Regions from separate parts of the Streptomyces sp. NPDC039609 genome, predicted to be linked through region 1. Evidence: predicted binding sites of a transcription regulator. Region 1 holds the regulator's gene; the other holds the start of a gene.
The links. Region 1 encodes HspR, which represses chaperone genes until heat shock. Its sites were predicted from a motif close to TTGAGNNNNNNNNNCTCAA; they were not measured.
Positions count from the first base shown of each region.

Region 2: the regulator HspR is predicted to act here: its motif matches at 2,720-2,738, upstream of lon (endopeptidase La).

Region 1 is NZ_JBVIUJ010000007.1:316,704-326,247, forward strand. Features, by position in the region: gene ACZ561_RS22640 ((Fe-S)-binding protein) at 1-1,728, opposite strand, end outside; gene ACZ561_RS22645 (sugar transferase) at 1,872-2,357, opposite strand; gene dnaK (molecular chaperone DnaK) at 2,606-4,450, shown strand; gene grpE (nucleotide exchange factor GrpE) at 4,450-5,115, shown strand; gene dnaJ (molecular chaperone DnaJ) at 5,146-6,333, shown strand; gene ACZ561_RS22665 (heat shock protein transcriptional repressor HspR) at 6,338-6,796, shown strand; gene ACZ561_RS22670 (hypothetical protein) at 6,854-7,327, opposite strand; gene ACZ561_RS22675 (helix-turn-helix transcriptional regulator) at 7,333-8,316, opposite strand; gene ACZ561_RS22680 ((2Fe-2S)-binding protein) at 8,710-9,030, shown strand; gene ACZ561_RS22685 (pyridoxamine 5'-phosphate oxidase family protein) at 9,194-9,544, opposite strand, start outside.
Region 2 is NZ_JBVIUJ010000014.1:187,005-196,548, reverse strand. Features, by position in the region: gene ACZ561_RS33715 (zf-HC2 domain-containing protein) at 1-445, opposite strand, end outside; gene ACZ561_RS33710 (RNA polymerase sigma factor) at 442-1,014, opposite strand; gene ACZ561_RS33705 (hypothetical protein) at 1,078-1,683, opposite strand; gene ACZ561_RS33700 (hypothetical protein) at 1,700-1,927, opposite strand; gene ACZ561_RS33695 (GNAT family N-acetyltransferase) at 1,995-2,600, opposite strand; gene lon (endopeptidase La) at 2,761-5,172, shown strand; gene ACZ561_RS33685 (lytic polysaccharide monooxygenase auxiliary activity family 9 protein) at 5,288-6,142, opposite strand; gene ACZ561_RS33680 (lysozyme) at 6,447-7,268, opposite strand; gene ACZ561_RS33675 (MarR family winged helix-turn-helix transcriptional regulator) at 7,484-7,975, shown strand; gene ACZ561_RS33670 (hypothetical protein) at 8,006-8,788, opposite strand; gene ACZ561_RS33665 (nitrate- and nitrite sensing domain-containing protein) at 9,163-9,544, shown strand, end outside.

The sequences.
Region 1 (9,544 bases):
CGTGTTGAAGCAGTGCGGGCAGGTCGCGACGATCTTCTTCGCCGACTTCGGCTTCTTCGTCGACTCGTCCTCGTCATCCTCGCCGAACGCCATGTTCAGCATCGCGACGTTCTCCTGGCCGAGCTGCTGGAACAGCGGCTCGTTGCCCAGGCGGCGGGGCGAGTCACCGGTGCACTTCTCCTCGCCGCCCATGATCGCGAACGAGACGCCCGCCATGTGCAGCAGCTCGGCGAAGGCCTTGGTGGTCTTCTTGGCCCGGTCCTCCAGGGCGCCGGCGCAGCCGACCCAGTACAGGTAGTCGACCTCGGTGAGGTCCTCGACGTCCTTGCCGACGATCGGGACCTCGAAGTCGACCTCCTTGGTCCACTCGACGCGCTGCTTCTTGGCCAGACCCCAGGGGTTGCCCTTCTTCTCCAGGTTCTTGAGCATCGTGCCGGCCTCCGAGGGGAAGGCGGACTCGATCATCACCTGGTAGCGGCGCATGTCGACGATGTGGTCGATGTGCTCGATGTCGACCGGGCACTGCTCGACACAGGCGCCGCAGGTGGTGCAGGACCACAGGACGTCCGGGTCGATGACGCCGTTCTCCTCGGCGGTGCCGATCAGCGGGCGCTCGGCCTCGGCCAGCGCGGCGGCCGGGACGTCCTTGAGCTGCTCCTCGGACGCCTGCTCGTTGCCCTCCATGTCCTTGCCGCCGCCGGCCAGCAGGTACGGCGCCTTGGCGTGCGCGTGGTCGCGCAGCGACATGATCAGGAGCTTGGGGGAGAGCGGCTTGCCCGTGTTCCAGGCGGGGCACTGCGACTGGCAGCGGCCGCACTCGGTGCAGGTGGAGAAGTCGAGGATGCCCTTCCAGGAGAACTGCTCGACCTGGGAGACACCGAAGACGGCGTCCTCGGCCGGGTCCTCCCAGTCGATCTCCTTGCCGGCCGTCGTCATCGGCAGCAGCGCGCCGAGGGCGGTGGAGCCGTCGGCCTTCCGCTTGAACCAGATGTTCGGGAAGCCGAGGAAGCGGTGCCAGGCCACACCCATGTTGGTGTTCAGCGAGACCGTGATCATCCAGGTGAAGGACGTGACGATCTTGAGCGCCGCGAAGAAGTAGGTGAGGTGCTGGATCGTGCTCAGGTCCAGACCGTCGAGCAGCGCGATCAGCGGGTACGAGGCGAAGAAGCCCGGCTCCCAGCTGGTCACGTGGTGCTGGACGCCTTCCAGGGCGCGCAGCGTCATGATGCAGACGCCGACGATCAGGATGACGGCCTCGACGAAGTACGCCTGACCTGTCTTGGAGCCCGCGAAGCGGGACTTGCGGCCCGCTCCGCCCGGCCGGTTCAGCTGCCGGATGATGATCAGCGTCAGGATGCCGAGGACGGTCATCAGACCGAGGAACTCGGTGAAGATCTCGTACGGCAGCCAGTCGCCGATGATCGGGATCAGCCAGTCGGCCTGGAAGAGCTGGCCGAAGGCGTTGACGATCGTGAGCAGCAGCGAGAAGAAGCCCACCGCCACGAACCAGTGCGCCACGCCGACGATGCCCCAGCGGTTCATGCGCGTATGGCCGAGGAACTCCTTGACCAGCGTGATGGTGCGCTGTGTGGGATCGCCGGTGCGCGTTCCCGCGGGTACGGGCTGGCCGAGCATCACGAAGCGGTAGATCTGCGCGATGGCGCGGCCGAACAGCGCGACGGCCACCACCGTGATGGCGATCGACACGATGATCGCGGCGAGTTGCATGAGGGGCTCCTCGGGCGGGCCTGCGAGGCGGAGTGCCGACACTGCCGAGTGTGGCACTACTAAGCGGTAACTTATTCAGTCCGTGCTGAGATTACCGCCTCCCAGTGCCGCGCTGTAGCGGCGCTTGCGGTGATCTGTGTCGCTCAGGCAAGCCTTGCCGAGCGACGTCTCCGGACTGCTGGAAGCGTACGCGCCAGGATCGCGAGGTCCATCCCCAGCCAGTGATGGTCCACATAGTGGAGATCGAGCAGCTCGCGTTCCTCCCACGGCAGCTCCGAACGTCCGCTGATCTGCCAGAGCCCGGTCATCCCCGGCCGGACCGACAGTCGGCGCCGCGCCTCGCCCACGCACTCCCGGTGTCCGGGGGTGAGGGGGCACGGGCCGACCAGGGACATCTCTCCCCGTACGACATGGAGCAGAAGGGGCAGTGCGGCCAGCGCGCTCTTCGTACGGAACGTGACCATCGTGAAGACGCTTCCGCCCCGGCCCGCGACGGTCCGGCGGCGCGTCACCCCGCCGGCGCCGGCCGTCGCGAGTGCGAGCGAGAGGGCGACGGCCGCGATCACCGGCGCCAGGACGGCCAGCAGGACGATTCCGCCGAGGAGGTCGAGTGCGCGTTTGGCCGTCATTCCCCACACCCTTTCGAGTGACATTCATGGGATATTCGTGGGATATGCCCGCTATGCCCGGCAGGGGCACCCCGGACTCTCTCATGCGGAGAGGTGTCCGGGCCGGGAATGACGCGCCAGCGGCGTCTCTTTGAGCGGCTCTCAGGGTGAAGAGTTGAGTCGCCTCCACTCAGGTCTGTTGACGAGGTGAGCGTCGTCATGCATCCTTGAGTCAGTTCCACTCAAGTCAGTCAGCTGGAGGAATTGAAATGGCACGTGCGGTCGGCATCGACCTGGGCACGACTAACTCCGTCGTCAGCGTTCTCGAAGGCGGCGAGCCCACCGTCATCACCAACGCCGAAGGCGCCAGGACCACGCCGTCCGTCGTCGCCTTCGCGAAGAACGGCGAGGTGCTCGTCGGCGAGGTCGCCAAGCGTCAGGCGGTCACCAACGTCGACAGGACCATCCGGTCGGTCAAGCGCCACATGGGCACCGACTGGAAGATCGAGATCGACGGCAAGAACTTCAACCCGCAGCAGATGAGCGCCTTCATCCTGCAGAAGCTGAAGCGCGACGCCGAGGCGTACCTGGGCGAGAAGGTCGTCGACGCGGTCATCACCGTCCCGGCGTACTTCAACGACTCCGAGCGTCAGGCCACCAAGGAGGCCGGTGAGATCGCGGGCCTCAACGTCCTGCGCATCGTCAACGAGCCGACCGCGGCCGCCCTGGCCTACGGCCTGGACAAGGACGACCAGACGATCCTCGTCTTCGACCTCGGTGGCGGCACCTTCGACGTGTCCCTCCTGGAGATCGGCGACGGCGTCGTCGAGGTGAAGGCCACCAATGGTGACAACCACCTCGGTGGTGACGACTGGGACCAGCGCGTCGTCGACTACCTGGTGAAGCAGTTCGCCAACGGTCACGGCGTCGACCTGGCCAAGGACAAGATGGCTCTCCAGCGTCTCCGCGAGGCCGCGGAGAAGGCGAAGATCGAGCTGTCGTCCTCCACCGAGACGTCGATCAACCTGCCGTACATCACCGCCTCCGCCGAGGGTCCGCTGCACCTGGAGGAGAAGCTCACGCGCGCTCAGTTCCAGCAGCTGACCGCGGACCTTCTGGACCGCTGCAAGACGCCGTTCCACAACGTCATCAAGGACGCGGGCATCAACCTGTCCGAGATCGACCACGTCGTTCTCGTCGGTGGCTCCACCCGTATGCCGGCCGTCGCCGAGCTCGTCAAGGAGCTGACCGGTGGCCAGGAGGCCAACAAGGGCGTGAACCCGGACGAGGTCGTCGCCATCGGCGCCGCCCTGCAGGCCGGTGTGCTCAAGGGTGAGGTCAAGGACGTCCTGCTCCTCGACGTGACCCCGCTGTCGCTTGGTATCGAGACCAAGGGCGGCATCATGACCAAGCTCATCGAGCGCAACACCACGATCCCGACCAAGCGGTCCGAGATCTTCACGACGGCCGAGGACAACCAGCCGTCGGTGCAGATCCAGGTCTACCAGGGCGAGCGCGAGATCGCGGCGTACAACAAGAAGCTCGGCATGTTCGAGCTGACCGGTCTGCCGCCGGCCCCGCGTGGTGTCCCGCAGATCGAGGTCGCGTTCGACATCGACGCCAACGGCATCATGCACGTGACCGCGAAGGACCTGGGCACGGGCAAGGAGCAGAAGATGACCGTCACCGGTGGCTCCTCGCTGCCGAAGGACGAGGTCAACCGGATGCGCGAAGAGGCCGAGAAGTACGCGGACGAGGACCACGCCCGTCGCGAGGCCGCCGAGTCCCGCAACCAGGGCGAGCAGCTCGTCTACCAGACGGAGAAGTTCCTCAAGGACAACGAGGACAAGGTCCCCGGTGAGGTCAAGACCGAGGTCGAGGCCGCCGTCGCCGAGCTGAAGGAGAAGCTCAAGGGCGAGGACACCGCGGAGATCCGTACCGCCACCGAGAAGGTCGCGGCCGTCTCCCAGAAGCTCGGCCAGGCCATGTACGCCGACGCGCAGGCCGCCCAGGCCGCCGGCGGCGACGCCCCGCAGGGCGAGGCCAAGGCCGACGACGACGTGGTCGACGCCGAGATCGTCGACGACGAGAAGCCGAAGGGCGGCGCTGTCTGATGACGGAGGAGACCCCGGGCTTCGACGAGCAGCCCGACGTCCCCTCCGGCGCCACCCCTGACGACGCCGCCGACGCCGCCGAGGCCCCCTCCACGGAGGAGGGCCCGGCGGCCCCGGCCGGGGACGCAAGCAGCAAGAGCTCGGCCGAGACCGCAGGTCTCACCGCCCAGCTGGACCAGGTCCGCAGCGCGCTCTCCGAGCGCACCGGGGACCTCCAGCGGCTCCAGGCCGAGTACCAGAACTACCGCCGTCGGGTGGAGCGGGACCGGGTCACCGTCAAGGAGATCGCGGTCGCGGGCCTTCTGACGGAGCTTCTGCCCGTGCTCGACGACATCGGTCGGGCCCGGGACCACGGCGAGCTCGTGGGCGGCTTCAAGTCGGTGGCCGAGTCGCTGGAGACGGTGGCCGCCAAGATGGGGCTGCAGCAGTTCGGCAAGGAGGGCGAGCCCTTCGACCCGACGATCCACGAGGCCCTGATGCACTCGTACGCGCCGGATGTCACCGAGACGACCTGCGTGGCGATCCTGCAGCCGGGGTACCGGATCGGCGAGCGGACCATCCGGCCCGCGCGCGTGGCGGTGGCCGAGCCCCAGCCCGGGGCGACGCCGGCCGCGAAGGAAGAGAAGTCGGCAGACGAGGAGAGCGGTGGCCCCGAGGAGGGCTAGCGCGAAGATCGTCCGAGAGGAGGGACGTCGATGAGCACGAAGGACTTCGTCGAGAAGGACTACTACAAGGTTCTCGGCGTCCCCAAGGACGCCACCGACGCCGAGATCAAGAAGGCGTACCGGAAGCTCGCCCGCGAGAACCACCCGGACGCCAACAAGGGTGACACCAAGGCGGAGGAGCGCTTCAAGGAGATCTCCGAGGCGAACGACATCCTCGGCGACCCCAAGAAGCGCAAGGAGTACGACGACGCCCGCGCGCTCTTCGGCAACGGAGGCTTCCGTGCCGGAGGCCCGGGCGGCGGCAACTTCAACTTCGACCTGGGCGACCTCTTCGGCGGCGCCCAGGGCCCCGGCGGCCCGGGCGGGGCGGGCGGCTTCGGCGGCGGCCTCGGCGACGTCTTCGGCGGACTGTTCAACCGGGGCGCGGGCGGCGGCGCGGGTACGCGTACGCAGCCGCGCCGCGGTCAGGACATCGAGTCCGAGGTGACGCTCAGCTTCACCGAGGCCGTGGACGGTGCCACGGTGCCGCTGCGGATGTCCTCCCAGGCGCCCTGCAAGGCCTGTTCGGGCACCGGCGACAAGAACGGCACGCCCCGCGTGTGCCCGACCTGCGTCGGCACCGGCCAGGTCTCGCGCGGCGGCAGCGGATCCTTCTCGCTCACCGACCCGTGCGTGGACTGCAAGGGCCGCGGTCTGATCGCCGAGACCCCCTGCGAGGTCTGCAAGGGCAGCGGGCGGGCCAAGTCCTCCCGCACCATGCAGGTCCGTATCCCCGCGGGAGTCTCCGACGGCCAGCGGATCCGGCTGCGGGGCAAGGGAGCTCCGGGCGAGCGCGGCGGCCAGAGCGGTGACCTGTACGTCGTCGTCCATGTCGACGCCCATCCGGTCTTCGGCCGCAAGGACGACAACCTGACCGTCACCGTGCCCGTCACCTTCGACGAGGCGGCGCTCGGCGGCGAGATCAAGGTGCCGACCCTGGGAGGCCCGGCGGTCACGCTGAAGCTGCCCGCCGGCACCCCCAACGGCCGGACCATGCGCGCCCGTGGCAAGGGCGCGGTCCGCAAGGACGGTACGCGCGGCGATCTGCTGGTGACGGTGGAGGTCGCGGTACCGAAGGAGCTCGACGACAAGGCCCGCGAGGCCCTCGAGACCTACCGTCAGGCGACGGCGGGCGAGGACCCCAGGGCAGAGTTGTTCCAGGCCGCGAAGGGAGCTTGACCCGATGGACAGCAGACCGGGACGCAGCCGCAATCCGTACGAACTGACCGACGAGACGCCGGTGTACGTCATCTCGGTGGCGGCCCAGCTCTCGGGCCTGCACCCGCAGACGCTCCGGCAGTACGACCGCCTCGGCCTGGTCTCACCCGACCGCACGGCGGGCCGGGGCCGGCGCTACTCGGCCCGTGACATCGAACTGCTCCGCACGGTGCAGGCGTTGTCGCAGGACGAGGGCATCAACCTGGCGGGCATCAAGCGCATCATCGAGCTGGAGAACCAGGTCGCGGCGCTCCAGCAGCGTGTCGCCGAGCTGTCGGCGGCCGTCGAGGGCGCCGCGTCGGCGATGCGTCAGCGCGAGGCGCAGGTGCACGCCTCGTACCGGCGGGACCTGGTGCCGTACACCGACGTGCAGCAGGCGAGCGCGCTGGTGGTGTGGCGCCCCAAGCGGCCCGGCGGCGAGTAGTTCTCGGAACGGCGCGAAGGCCCCCTCCCGCGGGAGGGGGCCTTCGTGTGTGCGGTGCTAGGGGATGAGTTCGCCGACGATGTCCCCGAGGGTCTCCCACCACGGCGCGGCGCCGGTGCCGAAGGCGGCGGCGAGGGCGGTGCCGACGGCCCGGTCCAGGGGCTCGGGCTCCGCGCCGGGGGCCCAGTCGTCGTCGACACGGCCGTCTCCGGAGGACTCCAGGGTGCCGAGCGGGCGCCCGTCCCGGATCAGCCGGCTGTCGACGTAACCGCACGGCACGAGCCGGTAGCGCACGCCGCCGACACGGACGTCGACCCGGTACGAGCGCCGCAGCAGCCGCCCTCGCGAGGGCCGGATGCGGGCGGGCTCCCCGTCGACGGTGAGGGTGAGCAGGTCGCGCTTGCGGGTCCCGATGGGGATGTGCGGGTCCGGGGTGGTTCCCGGGGCCCGTACGAGCTCCACGGTCGGCATCCCGTGCCCGGACACCCGCAGGGTGCCGGCCTGGCCGTCCAGGTCGATCTGTGCGTACATTTTGGTCAGCGGTCCTGGTTCAGAATTCCGGACTGGGCGATGAGATAGCCGAGTTGGGCTCGGCTGCCGCTGCCGAGGGCGGCGGCCAGCTTGGCGATGTGGGCGCGGCAGGTCCGGACGTTCATGCCGAGCCGGCGGGCGATGGCCTCGTCGACGTGGCCCTCGACGAGGAGCTTGGCGATGGAGCGCTGGATGCCGCTGATGCCGTCGTGGGTCTGTGCGTAGGGCACCTGCTCGCCGAACGGGGTGGCCCGGGCCCAGGACTGTTCGAAGACGGTCGCAAGATACTCGACCAGGCCCGGATGGCGCAGTTCCAGGGCGACTTGGCGGTCCTGGCGGGCGGGTATCAGGGCCACCGAGCGGTCGATGATGATGAGCCGCTCTATGGACTCCTCCAGCGTCCGGACCTGGAGCCGGTCCATGCCGGCCTGTTCCAGGTAGACCTGCATGCCGTGGCTGTGGCGCGCCGTGTGCTGGTAGAGGGTGCGGACGCGGACCCCGCGTTCGAGGAGCGGCTGGATGCGGTGGAGCGCGGTGTTGAGGGTGTGTTCGCTGCGTCCGCCGCCGGGCTGGATGGTCAGCAGTTCCTGCGAGCACTCGGCGGTGGCGCGGCCGAGGACGGCGTCGATGCGGTTGATGCCTTCGAGGACGGTGATCGCGTGGGTCGTCGAGGGGTCCTGGGCGCTGATGGCCATGAACGGCTCGAAAACGCTGGAAAGTCCCGTGGCCAGGCTGCGGCGCTCCTGGATTTCCCGCTCCAGGGGGTGGACGAGCCGGGCCAGTGCCGCCGAGGGTGGGACCGGCCGCAGCCACGCGGGGTCGTCTGCGTCCGGGTGGAGAAGTGCCAGGTCCATGAGGCAGGGCGCGGCTTCTGCCTCGCTCCTGGTTATTCGCCCGGTACGCAACGCACTGGCGTACAAGTCCGATCCGGCTGCACAGAGATCGACATGACCGTGGGGATGTGTCGGTTCTGATTCGTTCTGCGGCATTTGAACACCCCCCAGGATCCTGTATTTCAGGAACATGATGCATTGCCCTGGTGGTGGAAGCGCAAAGACTGAGCCATCGTCTTGTACGCGGGGGAGAGGAAACCATCAAGTGAGGTCGAAGCCGCTCATGTCCAGAAAACTGCTTCGCTCGGTACTTGCTTCCGTCTTCATAGGGGCGGCGGCAGTAGGAGCGCTGGCCACCAGCGACCCGGTATGGGACAGCGCTCCTGTCAGTGTTGTCGCCGCTCCCGGTGATCCGGTGTGGGATGTCGTCCCGGCCGGCGATCCTGTGTGGGACGTATCTCCGGCGGGTGTGACCGACCCGGTGTGGGACGTGTCCCCGGCAGCCCAGGCCGATCCGGTGTGGGACTCCTCCCCGGCGGGCGCGGACGCATGACCGTGCCGCCGGACGACCGGGTCTTCCGGCGAGAGATGGCTTCGGCCTATCGATCCGGGTGGCATTTCATCGATCTCGTCACGGCCATCCCCCACCGTGGCGATTCGTTGATGGTCACCCTCTTCGGAGAACCGATCGTCGTCGCTCGTGAGCAGGACGAGGACGTTCGCGCCTACCGGTGTCTGCGCCGGCCCCGCGGAGCCCCGCAGCCCGTTCGCTGTGCCATCCGGTACGGCATGATTTTCGTCAATCTCGACCAGCGGGACCACCAGCTGCTCGAGCCCGAGACCATCACCGCCACCCCCCGCAGTGCCTGAGCGGTTCCCCCGTCGTTGTAGATCGCTCAGGTGCTTCCCCCACACAACGGCGCCATCGCGGACCTGAAACGCGATGGCGCCGTTGTGCTGTCCGCGTACGGAAGCTCGTGCGGGAGCGCGTACGGAAGCCCGTGCGGAGGCTCTCGTACGCGAGCGGGTGGTGCTACGCCCGGCCCATGGCCCGCGTCAGCGCGATCTCGATGACCACCCGGTCCGGGTTCGGGGCCGGGGTCCGGCCGTAGCGCGTCGCGTAACGGTCCACCGCGTCCGCGACGACGTCCGCCTCCGTACGGATGCGCGCCACGCCCTCCAGCGTCGCCCAGCGCCCCTTGTCCACCTGGCAGACCGCGACGCGCGCGCCCTCGGGGCCCGCCGCCAGGACGTTGGCGACCTTGTGGCTGTGCTTGTTGGTGATCACCCGGGCGATGCCGTTCTCGCCGCCCTCGGGGTCGTACGTGACGCCCACCGCCACCACGTGCGGAGTGCCGTCCGGGCGCGGGGTCGTCAGGGTGCT
Region 2 (9,544 bases), on a different contig from region 1:
GCATCGGGGCGACGGCGAGCAGCGCAGGCCGCGCTTCCCGGAACCCGGCGCCGTACGCGAGCCCGACGGCGGCGGCGACCACGACGAGCACCGCCACCAGCCACGCCCCGCGCAGCGCGGGCCCGACGGCCCAGAGCACGCGCGCCCAACGGGAGACGGGGGAGAGGCCCCGCCCGCCGATTCCGAGGCTCGAGCTCACACCCGGGCGCCGGGGCGCGCGACCTCGGCCGGCGGCCGCCTCCGTGCGTACCGTCTCCAGGAGCGACGCCCGTACGTCCGCGAGGACCGCACCGGAGCTCCCCGCGCGGACCGCCACGGAGACGCGGACCGCGCAGCCTTCGCACACCTCGACATGCTTTTCCAGAGACCACGCGTCGGGTTCGGCCGCCGAACCCGACGCGTACTGAGCGGCCAGCGAATCGGTCACGTGCCACGGCGCGGTCATGCGGTGCCTCCCAGGGCGTGCGGGCCGAGGGCGGCCCGCAGTTCGCGACGGGCCCGCAGGGCGCGCGTCTTCACCGTGCCCTCCGGTATCCCCAGCAGCCGGGCCGTCTCGCGCGTGGTCAGGCCGTCGACGACGGTGGCCCGCAGGACCTCGCGCAGTTCGGGCGAGATCCGGTCGAGCGCGGCGCCGACGTCCCCGTACTCCAGACGCGCGAGGACCCGGTCCTCGGCGGAGGGGGCGGGGGCGACCGGTTCGGGCGCGGCGCGCTCCGCACGGGCCCGGGCGCGCTGGGCGTCGACCAGGCGGCGCGCGGCGACGACCCACAGCCAGCCGCCGGCCTCACCCCGGCCGCGGTGGGAACCGGCGGAGCGCCAGACCGTGACGAAGGTGTCCTGGAGGACCTCCCGTACGGTCTCCTCGTCCGTGCAACGCCGGGACAGCCGGGCGTGCAGCCACCCCGCGTGCCGGTCGTACAGCACGGCCAGCGCCTCGGCGTCCCCGCGGGCGACGGCGCGCAACAGCGCGGAGTCGTCCCGCTCTTCTCCCCGTTCGGGGCGCAACAGTCTCACGCCTCTCTATCGCTCGGGGGGCGGTCGGCGGTTCACGCCCGGGCCGAGGCGGGGCCGGAAGGCTCAGGGACTGGTCGGGGGGCCGCCGTCGGGGAGGGAGGAGAAGACCCGCTGCAGCGCGGGCGAGCGGTCGCCGTCGGCGCTGACGACGACCCGGTAGTCGTACGTGACCACGTAGGTGAAGCCGTCGTGCACCGGCTTTCCGGACGGTCGGGCGGGCACCTTCGCGTAGGCCGGGGCCTCCAACGCAGCGCGCAGCTCCGCGACTTCGGCGGGTGTCATGCGGCCGTTCCGCGGGGGTTCGCTGCCGGAGCGGGTCGTGTAGCTGCCGTCGTAGTGGACGGTCAGCTGGTTGTCGACGCCCGCGAGACCCCCACTGACGTTCACCGTCACGAGGACCTCGCGCGGACCGTGCTCCTCGTCCTTCTTCACGGTCCCGCCCGAACTCGTCGGGACGGGCGGGGCGGTGCCCCCGCCGCCGGTCGGCATCGGATTCGTCGTGCCGTCCTGAGTCCCGTCCTGCGTCGCGACCGGGGGTTTCGGGGTGTCCTGGCCGCCGCACCCGGCCAACGCCATCACCGGGAGCAGCACGATCGACGCGGCCCGGATCCGCCCCGCGTACCGTCTCCTGCGCACCCTGTCCCCGAGTGTCATGTTCCTGAGCGTCATGGGTCCGAGCATCCCCTCAGCCGAGCCGATTGACCAGGGCCGCGTGCAGGGCGTCGAGCCGGGGGCCGTGCGGTCCGCCGCGTACCGCGAGGTCGACGGCGTCGACACAGGCGCGGCACCGTTCCAGGTGGGCCTCGGCATGGCCGAGGACATCGTGGGACAGCTCCCCACGGGCGTACGCGGCCACCCAGGCGTCCGGGAGATGGTGGTCGGCGCCGGGCGCGGTGGGGACCGGGCCGGTCATGGGGGGGTGAGAGTTCGGACATTCGGAGCACGCGGCCCCGGCTTCGGACCACACGCCCCCGGTGCCGTCACACGCCCCGCACGATCCCCGTCAGCGGGCCCTCGTGGCGCCAGCCCAGGGAGTCGTAGAGGGCCAGTCCGTCCCTCGTCGCCGACAGGACGCCCGTCTCCGCTCCCGCCTGCGCGCCCGCCGCCTCGAGGGTGCGCATGACGTTGGCGCCCAGGCCGCGGCGGCGGTGGTCCGGGTGGGTCTCGATCTGGTCGGCGACCGCCGTCGCGCCCGTCGGAGCCAGCTGGCCGCGGGCGGCGAGCGTGCCGTCCGGTGCCACGATCCGGACCCGTACGACCCCGTCCCGGGTCTCCGTCGTCCGCGCGTACCCCTCCGGCGCCGGAGGCCGCGCGCCGGCGTCCAGTGCCTTGGTCATCATGAAGCCGGGATCGTCCGGGACGGTCCACCCCGGGGTGATCCACTCCGCGACCTCATCCGGCTCCGCCATCACCTTCAGCCACGCGTTCGGCTCGGTGATCTCCGCGCAGAGTTTGCCCACGGACACCGCGTCCGGCGCCGGCAGTACATGTCGGAAGACGTGCGTCGGCAGGCCCACGTCGATCCGGTAGCCCCAGGGCTCGACGACGGCGGACGGGGTGCCGCGCGAGACGGTCCAGCCCGCCACCCACGCAGATGTAATAGACGCCATATCCATGGAGGTATTACACGGCATTCTCCACCTGGGCGGGAGGGCGATCGCTCACAGCGAACGCGGCCGGGGGAACATTCGGTGGCGCACGTGCATTGAGTCCACATAGCTCAACTTGACTGCCGAAGGGGAGATCATGGCTTCGACGTCCTCACCGCTCACTCTGCCTGTGCTGCCGCTCGACGACGAGGTCGTGCTGCCCGGAATGGTGGTGCCGCTGGACCTGTCCGACAACGACGTACGCGCGGCGGTCGAGGCGGCGCAGGCCGCCGCCCGCTCCGATTCGGGCAAGCCCAGGGTGCTCCTCGTGCCCCGCGTCGACGGGACGTACGCCGGGACCGGCGTCCTCGGCACCGTCGAGCAGGTCGGCCGGCTCTCCGACGGCGACCCCGGCGCGCTCATCCGCGGCCGAGGCCGTGTGCGGATCGGCGCCGGTACGACAGGCCCCGGCGCCGCCCTGTGGGTCGAGGGCAGCATCGTCGACGAGGTCGTGCCCGAGCCGCTGCCCGGTGCCGTGACCGAACTGGTCAAGGAGTACAAGGCGCTGGCCACCAGCTGGCTGAAGAAGCGCGGCGCCTGGCAGGTCGTGGACCGGGTCCAGCAGATCGACGGCGTCTCCGCGCTCGCCGACAACTCCGGCTACTCCCCCTTCCTCACCGTCGAGCAGAAGGTCGAACTCCTCGAGACCGCCGACCCCGTCGTCCGCCTCAGGCTCGCCACGGCGCAGCTGCGCGAGCACCTGGCCGAGCAGGACGTGGCCGAGAGCATCGCGAAGGACGTCCAGGAGGGCGTCGACAAGCAGCAGCGCGAGTTCCTGCTGCGGCGCCAGCTGGAGGCCGTGCGCAAGGAACTGCGCGACCTCAACGGCGAGACGGAGGGCGACGAGTCCGACGACTACCGGGCCCGCGTCGAGGCCGCCGACCTGCCGTCGAGCGTGCGCGAGGCGGCCCTCAAGGAGGTCGAGAAGCTGGAGCGGTCCAGCGACCAGTCCCCGGAGGGCTCCTGGATCCGCACCTGGCTGGACACCGTCCTCGAACTGCCGTGGAACGAGCGAACCGATGACGGCGCGACCCAGTACGACATCCAGGGGGCGAAGGCCGTCCTCGACGCCGAGCACGCGGGTCTGGAGGACGTGAAGGAGCGGATCACCGAATACCTGGCGGTGCGCAAGCGGCGCGCCGAGCGCGGGCTCGGGGTCGTCGGCGGCCGCCGCGGCGGCGCCGTCCTCGCCCTCGTCGGCCCGCCCGGCGTCGGCAAGACCTCGCTCGGCGAGTCCGTCGCGCACGCGATGGGACGGAAGTTCGTGCGGGTCGCGCTCGGCGGCGTACGGGACGAGGCGGAGATCCGCGGCCACCGGCGTACGTACGTCGGTGCGCTGCCCGGCCGGATCGTCCGGGCCATCAAGGAGGCCGGGTCGATGAACCCGGTGGTCCTGCTCGACGAGATCGACAAGGTCGGCTCCGACTACCGGGGCGACCCGGCGGCCGCGCTCCTGGAGGTCCTGGACCCGGCGCAGAACCACACGTTCCGGGACCACTACCTGGAGGTCGAACTGGACCTCTCCGACGTCGTCTTCCTGGCGACGGCGAACGTCCTGGAGGCCATCCCGGAGGCGCTGCTCGACCGCATGGAGCTGGTCAGGCTCGACGGGTACACGGAGGACGAGAAGGTCGTCATCGCCCGTGACCACCTGCTGCCCAGGCAACTGGAGCGGGCGGGCCTGGAGCCGGGCGAGGTGGTCCTGGAGGACGCGTCGCTGCGGAAGCTGGCGGGGGAGTACACCCGGGAGGCGGGCGTACGGAACCTGGAGCGGTCCATCGCACGGCTGCTGCGGAAGGTCGCGGCGCAGCACGAACTGGGCGACCGGGAGCTGCCGTTCACGGTCGGTGTGGACGATCTGCGGGGGCTGATCGGCCGGCCGCACCACGTGCCGGAGTCCGCCCAGGACCCGGCCGAGCGGCGGACCGCGGTGCCGGGCGTGGCGACCGGACTCGCCGTCACCGGCGCCGGCGGCGACGTGCTCTTCGTCGAGGCCTCGCTCGCCGACCCGGAGACCGGCGCGGCCGGTCTCACCCTCACCGGCCAGCTGGGCGACGTGATGAAGGAGTCCGCGCAGATCGCGCTCTCCTTCCTCCGCTCGCACGGCGCGGAGCTGGAGCTGCCCGTGACCGGTCTGAAGGACCGGGGCGCGCACATCCACTTCCCGGCGGGCGCGGTCCCGAAGGACGGCCCGAGCGCGGGCATCACGATGACGACCGCGCTGGCCTCGCTGCTCTCCGGCCGCCTGGTCCGCACGGACGTGGCGATGACCGGCGAGGTCTCCCTGACCGGCCGGGTCCTCCCGATCGGCGGCCTGAAGCAGAAGCTCCTGGCGGCCCACCGGGCGGGCATCACGACGGTCGTGATCCCGAAGCGGAACGAGGCCGACCTGGACGACGTCCCGGCGGAGATCCTGGAGAGGCTGGAGGTCCACCCGGTCACGGACGTCCGCCAGGTCCTGGAGATCGCCCTGGCCCCGGCGGAGGTCGCGGTGAGCGTGGCGGCGTAAGTCCCTCGCGAGGAAGCGGGGTGCCCTGCACGGGGCACCCCGCTTCGTCGCGCTTCGGATCTGCCCGAGTCGCGCTTCGGGTCTGCCCGAGTCGCGCTTCGGGTCTGCCCCTACGTCAGCCGTTCCGGCGGCGCGCCAGCAGCAGGCTGCCCGCTCCGAAGGCCGCCAGGGCTCCCGCGCCCGCGAGGGCGAGGGGGAGCGGGGAGGAGGGCGTCCGCGTGGATTCGGCGGAGAGGACGGGGGCCTGTTCGTCGCCGCCGTGGCCCGCGTGGCTCACCGTGGAGCGGTCGGCGCCCGCGGCGATCTTCGCCTCGCTCGGGGCCGAGACCGCCGTCGTACCGCCGCCGAAGGCGACGTCCGAGCAGCTGTAGAACGCCTCCGGGCTGTCGTTGCGCTGCCAGACCTTGTAGACGATGTGGCGGCCGGTGCGGGCCGGCAGGGTGCCGGTGAAGTTGTAGAAGCCGTCCGTCGCCGTGCGGGCGGTGGCGTAGGTGGCCACGGGCGTCGCGTCCAGGTCCGACCACTTCAGGGGCTGGGTCGGGTCGAAGCCCTGCTTGGTGATGTAGACCGTCATCGTGCCGGAGTGCGGCGCCGTCACCCGTACCTTGAAGTCGAAGGAACCGGCGCCGACCGCCGTGGCCGGCCAGTCCGTGCGGGCCCAGTCGAGCGCCCGGTACTTCTCGCGGTTGGCCGAGCAGAGCTTGCCGTCCGGGATGAGCATCTGGTGCTGTCCGTCCGCGTTGGCGATGTTCACCTCGTTCCAGTCGTACAGCGGCTGGGTGCCGGAGTCGGCCACCAGGTCCTTGCACACCTGCGACTTCGGCGTCTCGGGGCCTTCCGCGTAACAGGCCGCCACCCGGCTCACCGGGTTGAAGACGGCGCCGTGGGCTCCGGCGGTGGAGGGGGTGAGGGGGATCAGCGCGGCCGCGGACAGGGTGACGGCCGCTGCGGTGCGACGGTGCGAGGGCATGGCGGGGCTCTCTCTCGTGCGTGGGGGAGTACGGGACGAGCAACGAGCGGTCCGCGTACGGAAGTTGAATGCCGTACGCGCCGCCCCGAGCCTCGCATTGGTCCATACCAATGGGCAAGGGGGCGGGCGCAGAAAGGCGGAGCGGTCGAGTGGCCGACACCGTGAGGACCCGTGCACGGCTCCGGCCCCGCACCTTGCCCACCGGGCAGGATGCGGGGCCGAAGTCGTTGCGGCGGATTCCGGTGGGAGCCTCAGCTCTTGGCCGCGGGCCGCCGCGATCCTCCTCGCGGAGACGGGGCTCGGCTCAGCCGTTCGCCAGCGCCTGGACCCGTGAGAGGTCGCCGTTGAAGCGGTTGTGGTCGCCGACCGTCGGGCCGGTCGAGGTGTACTGCCACATCGTGTAGTACGGCCAGCCGGCCGGGAGCGTGCCGACCGTCGAGGCGTACCGCGCGATCCACAGCGGGTTGCTCGCACCGAAGCCCGCGTAGTTGCCGGTGCACTGCGTCCACCAGCTCGTCGCCGTGTAGATCACGGCGTCACGGCCGGTCCGGGCCTTGTAGCGGTTGAGGAAGTCCCGGATCCAGGTGACCATCGCGGACTGCGACTTGCCGTAACAGGTCGCCCCGTAGGGGTTCCACTCGATGTCCAGCGCACCCGGCAGCGTCCTGCCGTCCTTGGACCAGCCGCCGCCGTTGTTGACGAAGTAGTCGGCCTGCGCCGCGCCCGTCGTCGTGTCCGGGGTGGCGAAATGGTACGCGCCGCGGATCATGCCGACGTTGTACGAGCCGTTGTACTGCTGCGCGAAGTAGGGGTTCTTGTAGTAGGTGCCCTCCGTCGCCTTGACGTAGGCCCACTTCACCCCGCTGTTCCACAGGGTCGACCAGGCCACGTTCCCCTGGTGGCTGGAGACGTCCACACCTTCGGTCTGGACGGCCCGGGGCGTGCCGGGCGTGCCGTTCCGACCGTCGTGCTCGATGACGCCCATTCCCATGTGGGCGGAGCCGCGCGGGGGCGCGGCCTCGGTGTCGGCCGCGTTCGCCGCGCCGGGGAGGGAGAGGGGCAGAAGGAGAGCCAGGGCCGCGAGGGTGACGCCGGCGAGGGTCTTTCCGGATCTGTGCACGGGCATTGCGTGCCTCCGAAAGGCGGTGGGGGTGAAACATGTCCTGGTGTGGACATGTCAGCGAAGCCGCTGGGGAAGACGCTACGCACGTAGACCGGCCCGACGGAAGGGGGGCTGGGTGCTGCCGTTGGTCTACGCCTGCGAAATACTGAAGGAGCTGCGGCGATGGCCGCGGCCGAAAGAAACTTTCAGCGACCGGAAAGCGCGCGAGGGGTGCTGACGTGCACGGAAGCGGTACGGGGAGTGAAGGCGAGCCCATCGGGTCGTCGACGCGGAGTGGTGTGGACCAGGAATTCCTCGCCCTGGAACGCGAACTGGCGGTCTTTCTGCGTCGCGCCCGCTCCCAGTCCGGCGAGATGGCCCGCGAGGTCCACCCCGAACTGGAGCCCGCCGCCTACGGCCTGTTCGTACGGCTCGACGACGCCGGCCCGCAGCGCGCCACCGACCTCGCCGGCTACTTCGGCGTCGGCAAGGCGACGATGAGCCGCCAACTGCGCGCCCTGGAGGAGCTCGGCCTCGTCGCCCGCGACCCCGATCCGGCCGACGGGCGTGCCTCGCTCGTCCGGCTGACGGAGGAGGGCCGCAACCGCTTCCGGCGCGTACGGGACGCACGGCGCGGGCGGTACGTCCGCAAGCTCGCCGACTGGGACCGTGGCGAGGTCGCCGAACTGGCCCGCCTGCTCCACCAGCTGAACGCCCGCGCGGAGAGCTGAGGAGAGCGGAGAGCTGAGGAGAAGCGGGCTTCAGAGGACCGCGTAGGCGGCCGTCGCATCGTCGTGGCGCTTCCAGCGGGTGGCGCCGCCCGCCGTCCCGTCCTCCGCCTCCCGAGTACGGACCCGCGCGAGCAGGCCGTGCGGGCCCTCGTTCCTGAGCACGTCGAAGCAGTCCGCCCAGTCGCCCTCCGCGAACAGGTCCACCCATCGCGTCGCCCCGTCGGTGAGCGCCGCCAGGGCCCGTACCGCCGCCCGGGGCGCCGTCCCCGTCACCGCGCGCCGCGCCACCTCCGGGTCCGCCGCGGCCGTGAAGAAGCCGCCCTCCTGGTTGCGCAGACGGTCCGTCGCCGCCAGGGAGCGGCGGATCTCGTCCGGGATCCGGTCCAGACGGTCGTCGAGCACCGCCCGTACCGAGCCGTCCGGTGCCTCGAGGAGCAGTGCGGAGTCCGAGAGGACGAGATGCTCGACCGTGGTCGCGTTCCAGCGGGCCATCGCGACCGTCGCCTGGGGAGTACGCACGTGAGAAAGGTCACAGGTGTCCCGGTGGGTGTCGGCGGTGCGCCGGATTGCCAAGGACAGGATCTCGGACAGCGTCATGTCGGGGCGCGAAGCGGATAGTTCGGTCAAAGCCCCGCCGAGCCTGGCGGTGAACCAGGGCACGTCGTGCACACAGCCGTCATCGCCGGCCGGTGGCGTGACCCCGTCGAGCACCACGACCGTCCCGCCCCCTCCGTGCACGGGGAGAGCCGTCGCCACCCAGTCCTCATTAGGGCGTTCGGGGCTGCCGGGGAGGGTGGCCGCTTCGGTGCGCATGATCCCCAGTCTGCCCCGGCGTCGGGAGGCCTGCATCACTCCTTCACAACGCCTCCAAACGGCCGGATCCTGCCTGTACCGGCCCTCCAAGGGGCGCGCACGAGGCGGAAGGCAGCCCTCCGGGAAGCTGCGGGCGGGCATCCTGCCAAAGCCCGCACGGAAGATCCAACCGGCACACCGCACAAGTCCGCGAAGGCCCTCGCGCGGAGTTGTTCGCCAACTCATGAGTGTTGTTCACTCGTTCGGGTGGCGGAGCGGCCGATGCGCGTCCCCTTCCCAAAATGCGCTGGAATGGTCGGAAGCCGTACCAGGGGTGGGGGCGCTCTGAGATGTGACCGGTCGTCACCTCTGCTTCATGGGTGGACGAGTCGAGAATGCGAGCACCGGTGCAGAAGAAGCGGCCTCGGAGCAACAACGGCACGCGGAGCCAGAGCCCCGGCGACCCGCTGACCACGAGCGGAGCGACGGGCCCCGAAGCCGACGGCACCACCGGTATCCCCGTGGGCCGTCCCAAGCGCGTCCGGAACCGGCTGGTCGCCGGCGTCGCCCTCGTCGGCGTCACCGTCCTCACCGCCGGCGCCCCCGCGATCCTCACCGTCTCCGGCGAACTGACCGACTCCCAGAATCTGGTCACCCTCGCCGAGCTCGACCGCCAGGCCGTCACCCTCGCCCACTCGCTCGCCGACGAACGCGACGAGGTCGTCGCGTACATCGCCGCGGGCAGGGACGAGCAGCAGGGCACCGGCAAGAAGAAGC